DNA from 3 places in the Lysinibacillus sp. RS11 genome. Region 1 is predicted to be linked to each of the others. Evidence: riboswitches for the same ligand, from Rfam matches in the RefSeq annotation. Region 1 holds a riboswitch; each other region holds the start of a gene.

Region 1 (4,112 bases):
TGCATACTGTCTAAAAAAATAAAAATAAATCGATACGTTAGTTCCACTAACTCTACAAATAAAGTGGGAAGTCGCCATAGTCGTAGAACATAGCAGATCGATTGTACTGATGTTGTAAGAATTAAAAAATACAAACAGCTAATGCTACCAAGGACGATGAAAAAAAGCTGCTGGGCTGTTTCTATACTCGCGCGCCCTACAAAAATTGTCCAACCATTAATAGAAAATGACCAAATATGGGTAGGAAGCGTGCTTGTTGATGGGGCTATAGAAATTAATATGGATACTAAACTAGAAAGTAAAAAAAATCCCGGTAGTAATAGAAGTTTTGCATAATATTTAACTGGGATTTTTGCGCTTAAAATGGTAAAAGCACTCATTACAATAAATGTAATGAGTGAAATTCGTTCATCTCTCATGATAAGCGACAATAATAGTAGTCCTAAGGATAACGTCATTTTTTCTAGCGGATGAACAGACGCTAGCTTATTCAAATAAGCATACTTATCAATGAGTAACATATCGTTTAACCTTCTTTATGTTTGCCGCGCATAAAGCCGATGAAATAGCCGATAAATCCAGCGCCGATAGCAGCTTGTAGAGCGAATAATAAGCTTTCAATTTCACCACTTGGTGGCTCCCAAATGCTTTCAAACCATGGTTCGTAGTCAGCGTTAATTTCACCAATTGCTGCTTCCGCTTGGCCATCAGCACCCTCAAATTCTGCACCCTTTTGGATAAATAGAGGAATGATAGCTAGAAACACAACAATTGCCAAGAGCAGTAAATTTTTTTTCATTTTAGTGTGCCTCCTTAGCTGAGAAAACACGTAATGCTTTTAGTTCGCTCACATTATATTTTTTCAAGAAATTCATAACAATCACTGTTAAAATTCCTTCACTAACCGCGAGCGGAATTTGTGTTAATGCAAAAATACCAGCAAATTTTGTGAATGATGCCATAAATCCTCCTACTTCAGAAGGGAAGGCAAGAGCTAATTGTACAGATGTAACAACATATGTACCTAAGTCACCAAGCATTGCTGCTAAAAAGACAGCTACTGAAAATGATAGCCCCATTTTTTGTGCGCCTTTAAATACAGAGTAAGCAATAATAGGACCAACAATTGCCATAGAAAATGTATTTGCCCCTAATGTTGTAAGCCCGCCATGTGCTAAAAGTAAAGATTGGAATAATAAAACGATTGTCCCAATCACACTCATGGCTAGTGGCCCAAAAAGAACAGTCCCAAGTCCAACTCCTGTCGGATGCGAGCAGCTCCCCGTTACAGAAGGGATTTTTAAGGCTGATAATACAAAGGCGAAGGCACCGGATAAACCTAGTATCATTTTTGTTTCAGGATTTTCATCAATGGTTTTACGAATAGAGCGTAATCCTAAAATAATAAATGGAATCGATAAGACCCACCAAAAAATCGCCCATTCAATCGGCAAAAAGCCCTCCATGATATGCATAGCAAATGCACGATTTGGCACAAGTAAAAATGCCAACAAGAAATAACTAAGCTTCCAATGTGAGAATTTCAAAATCTCTCCTCCTAACATTATATTTTTCGAATGTAGCGTGCGAACGAAATCAATTTCGCCTTGGCGTAATTGCGTCCGGAGGCTTTATTTCCATTCAGGAGGTGTTTTGGTTATATCTGTAAACATCTACCACCATAAGATGGGGTCTCTTCTGAATGAAAATAAAAAGCACTTCTCCGACTTTGGAAAAGTGCATAGCTAAAAGAGGCAAATAAAATTTTAATCTGCTAAGCCGCACACCTATCCTCGTAGGTTGAAACGATCACATATTTTTCGGCAGGTCTCCTGGCTTTAGTTCAACGTTTTATAGGCCTTCCCATCCTTTGGACAGTGACATGATCTATAAAACTCCCTAGTACAGTGGCGGGACCGCGCCGGACTTGAACCGGCTTCCCTTTTAAGCGAAATGGTATACACTTCGCACCGAAAAAGTATGAAGTTGTGAGATTTCACGACAAAGTGTAACATGAATTTCCACATATATGCCATACTTTTTATAAAAATTTTAGAATTAAAGGTCAATGTCGAAAATTCAGATAAATACAGATAGAAATTTCGCGTTTTCTCTGAATTTTTAATAAAAATGTCACAATTTGAGAAAGAAATATTGAAATTTTTAAAAATTAAGATATGATAGAGACAGTTTTCTATTACATAAAAGATACAATTTCATATAAAACATCAATAAGTGCTTGAATATTTTCGAGATAATAGGGAAATCGGTGAAAATCCGATACAGCCCCCGCTACTGTAATAGCTGATGAAATCGCAAATGCCACTAGTGAAAACTTAGGAAGGCGCGAAAGTAAAAGGAAGCTTAAGTCAGGAAACCTGCTTATTGTGATAAATGCATGCAAACTTTTCGGAGGGAGAAGTTGAAGCGAGAGCGAGTACCTGTATATATTCGTTTTAATTTGGCTTCTACAAAACCTTTATTCTTCGTCTAGAGTAAAGGTTTTTTCTTTTTCCTAAAAGCAAATGAGGGGAGAACAACAATGACAACTTGGAATTTAGAGGGGATGAAAACGCATCTTTTTATTTGCAATGGCAGTAGCTGTATGAAAAAAGATGCAGAGGAAATTACACAGGCAATCCGTGATGAAATACAAATGCAAGCGCTTGATCAGGACATACATACGACTAGGACACGCTGTAATGGTAGATGTAAGGATGCATGTGTTGTTATCGCTTATCCTCAGGGGAATTGGTACCGTGTGCCGACTACAGAGCATGCGCGGGCACTCGTACAAGATTTAAATCATGAAGTATTACAAAATGAGCATGTCTTTACACTGCGTGAAGGTTCGTTACAGCGTACAGCACAAACAACAGCCATTAAAGGCATTGAAAAGGTGAAAGAGGGGTAACAAAATGGCGCAAAAAGGAAAGATTTTCGTAGTTGGTTTTGGACCTGGGGATTTTAAACATATTACGACTCGTGCTGTTGAGGCACTTCAACAAAGTGATATGATCATAGGCTACAAAACATATGTTGAGCTTATTCAGGATTTAGTTAGTGCAAAGTCAATTGTTAGTACTGGTATGACAGAAGAAGTTTCACGTGCACAAGAAGCAGTACGCCAAGCAGAGGCAGGAAGTATCGTATCGGTTATATCGAGCGGTGATGCTGGCGTTTATGGCATGGCAGGCTTAGTATATGAAGTTTTAATTGAACTAGGCTGGACGGAAGCAACTGGTGTTGAGGTAGAGATTGTTCCTGGTATTTCTGCTATCAATTCATGTGCAAGTTTACTAGGTGCTCCGATTATGCATGACGCCTGTACGATTAGTTTAAGTGACCACTTAACACCTTGGAATTTAATTGCAAAGCGAGTAGAAGCAGCGGCAATGGCTGATTTCGTTATTGCTCTTTATAACCCAAAAAGTGGCCGTCGTACGAGACAAATCGTAGAAGCACAACGAATTTTATTAGAATATCGTTCTCCAGATACACCGGTAGGACTTGTGAAAAGTGCGTATCGTGAACGTCAGGAAATTACGATGACAACTTTAGCGGAAATGCTAGAACATGATATTGGCATGCTAACAACTGTTGTTATCGGGAATTCATCAACGTTTTTCTATGACAATAAAATGATTACGCCACGTGGTTATCAGCGTAAATATACACTTGGCGATGAAAAACAACCGTTACGACCACATCAACGTCTAAAAGAAGAAAATGAACCATGGGCAATGAATCAAGAAACAGGGATGGCTCGTAATGATTTTGCGACAGATCCCAATGCCAATCGTATTAAGCCCAGTTTAGCTATAACATCAGAACCAAAGCCTAAAAAAAAGTCATCACTTGAAATGGCGACATCAGCACTAGCAATGGTGAAGGGAACAAGTGCAGTGAGGGTAACACCGAAGCTTGTTCAACAGAAAATTGAATCCATTTTTGAATTAGCTGTGAGTCCAGGAGTAGCTAATAAGTTCTTTACTCCTCAACAAATGATGACGCTAGCAGAGGTAGTTGGTGAAGAAGGAACGATGGAGTATACACCAGACCATCAAATTCATCTGAAAATTCCGACGACTGATCCTGCAGTGATTACAGCA
Region 2 (4,112 bases), 1.6 Mb from region 1:
TGATATTATTGTATCTTTTAAAAAGCTATTTGATGAAACGAAAGACCCGAAGCTACTAAAAATTGCGGAGCGTTTAATTGCGGAAGAAAAAGATGTTAAATACAAAAAGAAATATATGAAAGCCATCCATTAAAGACGTGGAATGGCTATTTGTTTTGTGAAAATTCTTTCGCTAATAGAGAAATAGTTTATAATATATCAGGCGTGCTGAGTAGGAAAATATAGGTTTATTATTGACCGATAATATGATTTTTTGTGGCTGTTTCACTATTGTATGCCTATTTTTAAGGTCCATCGGCATAACATAGGGTTGATTTCGTCTGTACTGAATGAAGATTAAATGACATACGTCTAAACAAATGTCATTCGCAACTTTTGGTGATGAACATGATGAACCATGTTTAACTGATTGTGGCAGAAAATTACATATTCTAATCAATTAATATTGTTAATCAACATTCCTGACAATTTAGGGAAAAAGGGAGTTAAACAATGAGTATTTATAATTATTTAGTTAAGAAGCCAAACGGTGAGATACTATCAATGGAAACTTATCGAGGAAAAACGCTGTTAATTGTTAATACAGCAAACAAGTGCCGTTTTACATATCAATTTGAAGACTTGCAAAAAATGTATGATAAATATGGGAAGGATAATTTTGTCGTTTTAGGTTTTCCTTGTGATCAATTTGATAACCAAAATCCTGAAGATGGCGAACAAACTACACACCTATGCAAAATCAACTATGGGGTAACATTCCCGATTTTTGAACTCGTGCAGGTAAACGGAGATGCGACACATCCATTATTCAATTATTTAAAGCACGAGATAGACTATCGTGAATTTGGCAAGGCAAGTATGCAGGAAAAAATGTTAGCAGAAGCAATTATCCAAATTGCACCTAGTTTTTTAGACGGTCGTAATATTCGCTGGAACTTTACAAAATTTTTAATAGATACAAATGGTAAAACAGTTGCCCGCTTTGAACCGACAGATTCACAGCTTGATGTTGAGCAAGCTATTGAAAAAATTTTATAAAACTTTGAATCAATACTTGGATCTGTTCTTGATTAAAGAAGTATGCTGATGAAAGTACATATTGTGGAGGGAGGATACGTTTGCAGAGAGCGTTTCACCACAGAATGTGCAGTCAAGTTGAAGGGGCATACTTCAAATGTCTTGAATTTAGATTAGAGAATGATTTTGTATAGCTATGTAGAAATAGGCTTACTGTTGTTCGTATTCATTTGTTTTCCGTTCATTTCAAAGCTATTTTTTCCTATCAATATGTGTTAAACTGCTTTACAAGTGAATTATTTTTGCAAAATAAAGGTGTTAACAAGCATAATTGGGAATTCGGTGAAAGACCGAAGCTGTTTCCGCAACTGTAAGTACAGGAATCATAAAGATATACCTTTGTCGAAATATCGGATGGGCAGGTTTTTATGACTCATAACATGATTGGATGTACAAGCCAGGAGACCGACCTTTATTTGAACGTATAGATGCTCTTCGGAAGCTAGGAGGATATGCGGCAAATACATAGGCTTTGTCGTGTCTATGCGACACTATTTATGCTATTTTCGTCGTCCCTTAGGAGTAGGGGCGACGTTTTTTTATGTATACTCACTATTAGTAAGAATTTTTCACGAAGGAAAGCGGGGACTAGAGTTGAAAAAAGATGCACGTTATTCTTGTTATCCATTTATGCGTGAAAAGGCATCAACAGTAGATTTTGAAATTCGAACAGATAGTCTTACAACACATATGGGTGTCGCTTTAGTAGCAGTAAATAAAGAGACAGTAAGGGTAGTGGCAGATGATTTATTAGCTATTTTGCCAATGGCTTACCATGTTAATGGCTCCGTCCGAGGGAAATTAGCAGTAACTGAAGATGACTTAGCGTGGCTTAGTGATCGTTATGATTTTTATGTTAGTCATGTGAAAGATGAGATTCAGAATTTTGTATTACCACAAGGAACAGAGGCTGCTGCTGCATTACATGTATGTCGTAGTGAGTCGAAAAAATCATACCGTATTTTACACAAAGTTTCTGAGGAACGGGAAGTACCAGCTATTCTGTTTGATTATATAGGATTACTAGCCAATGTATTTTTTGTTATGGCTGTCTATATGAATCAGCGCGCTGGTATTGCTGAAATACCGTTTATTAGTAAGTCATACCCAATGAAAAAGAAAAAGGAGAATCAATGAAATGAAGAAATTGTTTAATCTACAATGGCTTTCTGTATTAATGTTAGCACTCGTATTAGTAGGCTGCGGCACAAAAGAGGATGCTAACAAAGACACTTTTTCTAAGGACGAGCAACAAACTGAGAGCACAAGCTATAAAGTTACGGATGATCGTGGTGTAGAAGTAGCGTTTGATGCAGTACCTAAAACTATTGTTTCATTACAACCAAGTAATACAGAAATTTTGTTTGCCCTAGGTGTTGGTGATAAAATCGTCGGTGCAACAGAGTATGATACGTATCCAGAAGAAGCGCAAAAAATTGAGCGCGTCTCTACTGCTGCAACTTTCAATAGTGAGCGTATTTTAGCGTTAAAGCCAGATGTTGTTATTGCCTATACAACTGGTGGTGATGATGAAAACTTAAATGCTCTAAAAACTCTTGAAGATGCAGGAATTAAAGTTTTTGCTATCAAATCAGCTGCTTCATTTGATGATGTTTACGGGGATATCCAACAAATTGCATCTGTTATGGGGATTGAAGATAAAGGCGAAAAGTTAAACGAAGATATTAAAGCTAAAATTGCGGAAGTCCAGGCAAAAGTCAAAGATGTAAAAGAACCAAAAAATATTTACTTAGAAATTAGTCCAAAGCCAGACATCTATACAGCTGGTTCTGATACATTCCAACAAGAGATTTTAAATGCTGCTAATGTGAAAAATGTATTTGCTGACGTTCAAAGCTGGGCAAAGGTATCTGAGGAAGATGTCATTGCGAAAAATCCAGAAGTCATTTTAACAACAGTAAGCTATGTAGAAAACTCAGTGGGAGAAATTCTTGCACGTGATGGATGGAATTCAATCACAGCCATTCAAAACAAAGCGGTTTATTATATAGATACTGATATTTCGAACCGTCCAGGTCCACGTATTGGTGAAGCTGTTGAGCTAGTAGCAAAAGCAGCATATCCTGAGTTATTTAAATAATCTATATTGAAAAGTATTTTAGAGCTGTCCTTTATCCAGGGCAGCTTTTTTTGATGTTGGTCGAATCTAATGATCATTGTACAGGTGTTTCGCTTCGATGAAGAAGTGCTCGAATAGAACCATACATCACTCGGCTTGAGACTAGCTGGTGACATTTCCTAGTGTGAAAATTGGTATTATAGCGAATTGTTTTATAGAATATAAATAAGAATGTTTATTAATAGAGGGAGGTGCAGTAAATGAAACAGTTTGATATGAAGATTATTCCGTTTGAGGCTGTTCATAATTTTCGTGATATGGGTGGATATAAGACGAGAGATGGGCGTTCAGTAAAGAATGGCTTGTTTTATCGTTCAGCGGCGCTTGGCAAAATGACGAAAGCAGATAAGGAGCTTTTTGGAACGCTAGGTGTGAAAACAATTTTCGATTATCGCGACAACCATGAGGCACAAAATAATCCTAATCCGATCTTCCCGCAAGCTAAATATATTCAAATTCCAGCAAAGGGCAATCATGCTTTTGAGATGCCTACAAACGCTGGAAAAAAAGATTTTTATAAGGTTGTAAATCCAGAGATGTTCCGAGAATTTTATGCACAAATGCCTTTTAATAATGCGTCGTTTAAGGAGTTAATGGTAACGATTCAAAACCCTGAAAATTTAGGGCTTGTACATCATTGTGCGGTAGGAAAGGATCGAACAGGTATCGGTGGTGCACTTATTTTGCTCGCTTTAGATGTGCCTGAGGAAACAATCATGGAGGACTATTTAGTTACAAATATACATTTACGGTCCTTGGTAGAACAGATGGCTCAGGCAATTCAGCAAGATTATAATGATCGAGAATTACAGCAATTTTATGCATTAATGTCTGCCCGTGAGGATTATTTACAGGCGGCATTTGATGCAATGGATAACCGATTTGGCTCAAAGAC
Region 3 (4,112 bases), 1.6 Mb from region 1:
AACGAAGATCTATACATTATTGATGTTCGTGAAGATGATGAGGTAGCACAAGGTATGATTCCTGGTGCTCAACATATTGCTCTTGGGACAATCCCTGATCGCATAAATGAATTAGATGCTTCAAAGCCATACATTATCGTTTGCAAGGCTGGCGCTCGTTCAGCAAATGCATGCTCATACTTAGAAGCTCAAGGGTTTGACGTGACAAACCTTGAAGGCGGCATGCTTGCATATGATGGAGAGTTAGAATTTAAATAATGACATACTTTAAAGAGAAAGAGCCTATTAATATTTGCTCTTTCTTTTTTCTTGTTCTTATTTTTTAGTGAGTTCATGATGAGGCTAAAATTTTATTGTATGGATTATCCTTTTTTTGCTCACGAATCTTTAGGTTATAACTGGCAAAGTTTAAACTAGTATATCTAATGCCTACGTCCATGATGCTTCATTATTATCTCTTACACCTAATGATCCTTATATCGATAGACCACTCGCCCATATCCCATTTAAACCAACTTCCTCTACAACTTTTGCGGAAAGACCGTTATAGGTATCCATTAAAAATTTAAGTGTGTCTGAATATATTTTTTCATTAAAAAATTTTGTTGTTTTTCCGTATATTAGAAACTAATGTTTTGAAATCAAAAAATGGTGTATTGAGAACAATCATAATACTACTTTTCTAGTGTAGTAAATTTAATTATGGGACTCAAAATGAAAAATATGAGATATCGCGTTACCAAGTCTCACCCACCTATGCAAGATAAATCTATTTACATAGAATACAGTAACCTCCATAAGTGGAGAGGACTACACTATCAATACAAAAGAAATGAAAATATCTAACTAAATGAGGTGAGTTTATTGAAAAACGGACTTGGAAAATGGGAACAATGCTTACTTTTAAAACAAAATCCTTTAACAACTAACTGCATGCCAGAATCAATACTTTACAGTCTAGAAAACCTAATCTATTTATTAAATAAGTATGAGTATATTTATGTGAAACATAATAGCGCTGGACAAGGAAGAGCAATTTATAAAGTCTACAAAAGAAAAGATGGACACTATTGTTTTAACGGATTTACCATGCAAGGTGAGGAAATAAGTAAATGTGTAGCAGCAATTGAGGATTTCCACCAAGTTCTACATCCATATGAGAAACAAGGTAGATTAAGCGGAATTTATATTATACAAGAGGGGGTCAAAAGTCTAACCCCTGATGGGAATTCAATATCTATTCGTGTTCATGTTCAAAATCTAAAGGGAAAATGGGTAATTGGTGGGATTTACGGAAGAGTGGCAACTGAGGATCATGGGATTGTCAATTCAAATCGAGGTTCTAAAGCAATATCGATTGAGGAATTATTATCAGGTTATTTGATGATGGATAATACAAAGAAAGATCAAACAATAGATTCTCTAAAAGAGGATTCAATTTTAGTAGCTGAAGTAATAGCATCCCACTTTCCTTGTAGAGAATATGGCATTGATTTTGGAATAAATCTAGAAGGAAAACCTATATTATTCGAAGTAAATACAACGCCAAGCATACGTAGTTTTGCCAAAGTTGATAGGGCGATCTGGAAGAATATTGTTGAGATTAGGAAAATGCAAAATGAAGGCTAAGTTTGAAATGTAGTTATTTTTCATGTTAGTCATCAGCATATTTTTATTCAATAGACATACATCAAAAAATTACTTTCCCTACTATATTTATAGGAAATAAGTTTTAATTGAATCCGTTACTTGTGAACGATTAGGAATTTACCTAGGAAAAATAGATTGTGGTTGAGTAGGCGCGTTATGAATCAATTTTCTATTGGAGAGAAGATTCAGCATGGGCTCAAATTGCCAGCCCTCAGGAACCTAAATTCGCGTACGTTAGATTTATTTGGTTATTCGAAGTGTTAAAAGACTCTTTTACTGGAATTCACTATTTTGGAACGAATGCCAGCAAAGGAATCCCTGGAACAATTTTTCATTTAATTAAATATATTGACACAAAAAACACTTTATCGTAAATTTAAAATAATTGCATAAAAGCATTAGGTGCCCATTGCGGGAGAATAGGGAATAAAGTGAAAAGCTTTAGCGGTCCCACCACTGTAAAAGAGAGTTTCATGGAGAATGCCACTAGCATAGTCTGGGAAGGTTCTATGAAATGTTGAAATTGAGCCAGGAGACCTGCCTAACTGCTGCGTATTATATAGACGATGGAAAAGTCTGTAGTTTATTTGTTATGAAATAAACTACAGGCTTTTTATTTTTTTCTCTAAATCATATCTTCGAGTAATGAGGCAAAAAAGAAAGGGGAAATTTTCATGCAATTATTACAACAGACGATTCAAAACATTCACAGTACTGACCACAAAATGATGGAGCAGGCAAGAGAACGCATAGATGCACTATGCAAGCCTCCTGGAAGTTTGGGAAGACTAGAAACCCTTGCTGTGCAACTATCTGGGATTACAAGAGAACTATTTCCTGCGATTGATAATAAAGCGATTATTGTGTGTGCCGCAGATCATGGTGTTTGTGATGAAGGGGTGACATCTAATCCACAAAATGTGACGGTCTTTCAAACATTAAATTTTCCTAGAGGTGGAACTGGTGTCTGTGCTATCGCAAGAATCACAGATGCTAAAATTGTCACAGTAGACGTTGGCGTAAAAGAAGATATTCCGCATGATGCTGGTGTTATCCTAAAAAAAATTAAATATGGAACGGACAATATGGCAAAAGGTCCTGCCATGTCAAGGGAAGAAGCCATTCAATCTATTGAAGTAGGAATTGAAGTAGCTACCGAAGAAATAGCAAAAGGGGCGAATGTACTCGGGACAGGTGAAATGGGGATTGGAAATACAACACCGAGTGCTGCAATATTATCGGTTCTTCGTGCATGTCATCCGATTGAAGTGACAGGGGTCGGTGCAGGTGTTGGGCCAGGTGGAATCGACCATAAAATAGAAGTTATTCATAATGCTATTACATTAAACAAACCAAATCGTGATGATGCTATTGACATTCTTGCAAAAGTTGGTGGTTTAGAAATAGGTGCTATGGCTGGAGTTGTACTCGCTGCAGCTGCAAATCGCAAGCCTGTTGTGATTGATGGCTTCATTTCTACTATTGCTGCACTTATTGCATACGAACTCGAACCAAAAGTAAAAGACTATATCATTCCTTCTCATGCTTCCGAAGAACCAGGTGCTAAAATTGCTGCTGAAATGCTCGGAGTTGAACCGATGTTGCAGATGAATATGCGATTGGGCGAAGGCTCTGGTGCAGCTTTAGCGTTTCCTATTTTGGACGCAGCATGTTCCATGATGAAAAACATGACAACATTAGAGGAAGCTATTCTGCTGTTAGAAAAGTAATTAAATATTATGAGATTCTAAAAACAAGTTCTTATGAAAGTAGTTACTCAGCAAGCAAAAAGTTTACTTAGGGTAACATACTATTTCTATTAGGATATATTGTTTCTAGGCGCTGCTACACATAAACAAAAGTTATAGTTAAAGGATTTAAAATCTGCTATTGATAAAAAATAAGAGGCTGGGACAGAACTCGATTATTTTGAAAAATAGCGAAAACAGGTAATAACCTTTTCGCTTCAATGAGTAGAGTGTTCCTTCCTAAATCAAAAAAATGTTAGACCGAAATCGATCTAACATTTTTTCTTTCTGTCCCAGCCTCTTGTTGTTATACGGTGATGTAAGGAAACTTAGCTATGCCCGCTGCAATTTCCGCAACGGTAAACGCCATTTCTTCATATATGAAAGAACTCTTAGTGCAGTAATTACACCAAATAATACATATAAATAGATATCCCCTGAAAATAATCCAAGCCCAATAATAAGTCCAGCTAGTGCTGCCCAAACACCATAGACTTCATCACGGAGAATTAATGGTTGTCGTCTAGCTAATAAATCTCGAACAATTCCACCGCCTGACCCTGTTAAGACAGCAGCTACAATAACTGCACTAATGGGCATGTCGAGCTTCACGGCATAGAGAGCACCCTGAATTGCAAATGCCGATAAACCGATAGCATCAGTGAAATTGCCCCAGCGATGCCAATGTTGGATGAGTCGATGTGGAAATAAGAA

The links. Region 1 has a riboswitch for cobalamin ahead of AB9L17_RS14900 ((2Fe-2S) ferredoxin domain-containing protein). Riboswitches for the same ligand answer to the same signal wherever they lie in the genome.
Region 2: it holds a riboswitch for cobalamin, as region 1 does, so the genes downstream of both, AB9L17_RS23170 (hypothetical protein) here and AB9L17_RS14900 ((2Fe-2S) ferredoxin domain-containing protein) in region 1, are expected to answer to the same signal.
Region 3: it holds a riboswitch for cobalamin, as region 1 does, so the genes downstream of both, cobT (nicotinate-nucleotide--dimethylbenzimidazole phosphoribosyltransferase) here and AB9L17_RS14900 ((2Fe-2S) ferredoxin domain-containing protein) in region 1, are expected to answer to the same signal.

Annotation. Positions count from the first base shown of each region.
Region 1 is NZ_CP168124.1:2,896,111-2,900,222, reverse strand. It holds gene cbiQ (cobalt ECF transporter T component CbiQ) at 1-521, opposite strand, end outside; gene AB9L17_RS14910 (energy-coupling factor ABC transporter substrate-binding protein) at 527-799, opposite strand; gene AB9L17_RS14905 (energy-coupling factor ABC transporter permease) at 801-1,547, opposite strand; cobalamin riboswitch at 1,806-1,991, opposite strand; cobalamin riboswitch at 2,217-2,400, shown strand; gene AB9L17_RS14900 ((2Fe-2S) ferredoxin domain-containing protein) at 2,543-2,914, shown strand; gene cobJ (precorrin-3B C(17)-methyltransferase) at 2,919-4,112, shown strand, end outside.
Region 2 is NZ_CP168124.1:4,496,008-4,500,119, reverse strand. It holds gene AB9L17_RS23180 (hypothetical protein) at 1-133, shown strand, start outside; gene AB9L17_RS23175 (glutathione peroxidase) at 493-1,038, shown strand; cobalamin riboswitch at 1,314-1,505, shown strand; gene AB9L17_RS23170 (hypothetical protein) at 1,672-2,214, shown strand; gene AB9L17_RS23165 (ABC transporter substrate-binding protein) at 2,216-3,178, shown strand; gene AB9L17_RS23160 (tyrosine-protein phosphatase) at 3,418-4,112, shown strand, end outside.
Region 3 is NZ_CP168124.1:1,287,159-1,291,270, forward strand. It holds gene AB9L17_RS06245 (rhodanese-like domain-containing protein) at 1-258, shown strand, start outside; gene AB9L17_RS06250 (YheC/YheD family protein) at 865-1,629, shown strand; cobalamin riboswitch at 2,034-2,209, shown strand; gene cobT (nicotinate-nucleotide--dimethylbenzimidazole phosphoribosyltransferase) at 2,325-3,380, shown strand; gene AB9L17_RS06260 (trimeric intracellular cation channel family protein) at 3,732-4,112, opposite strand, start outside.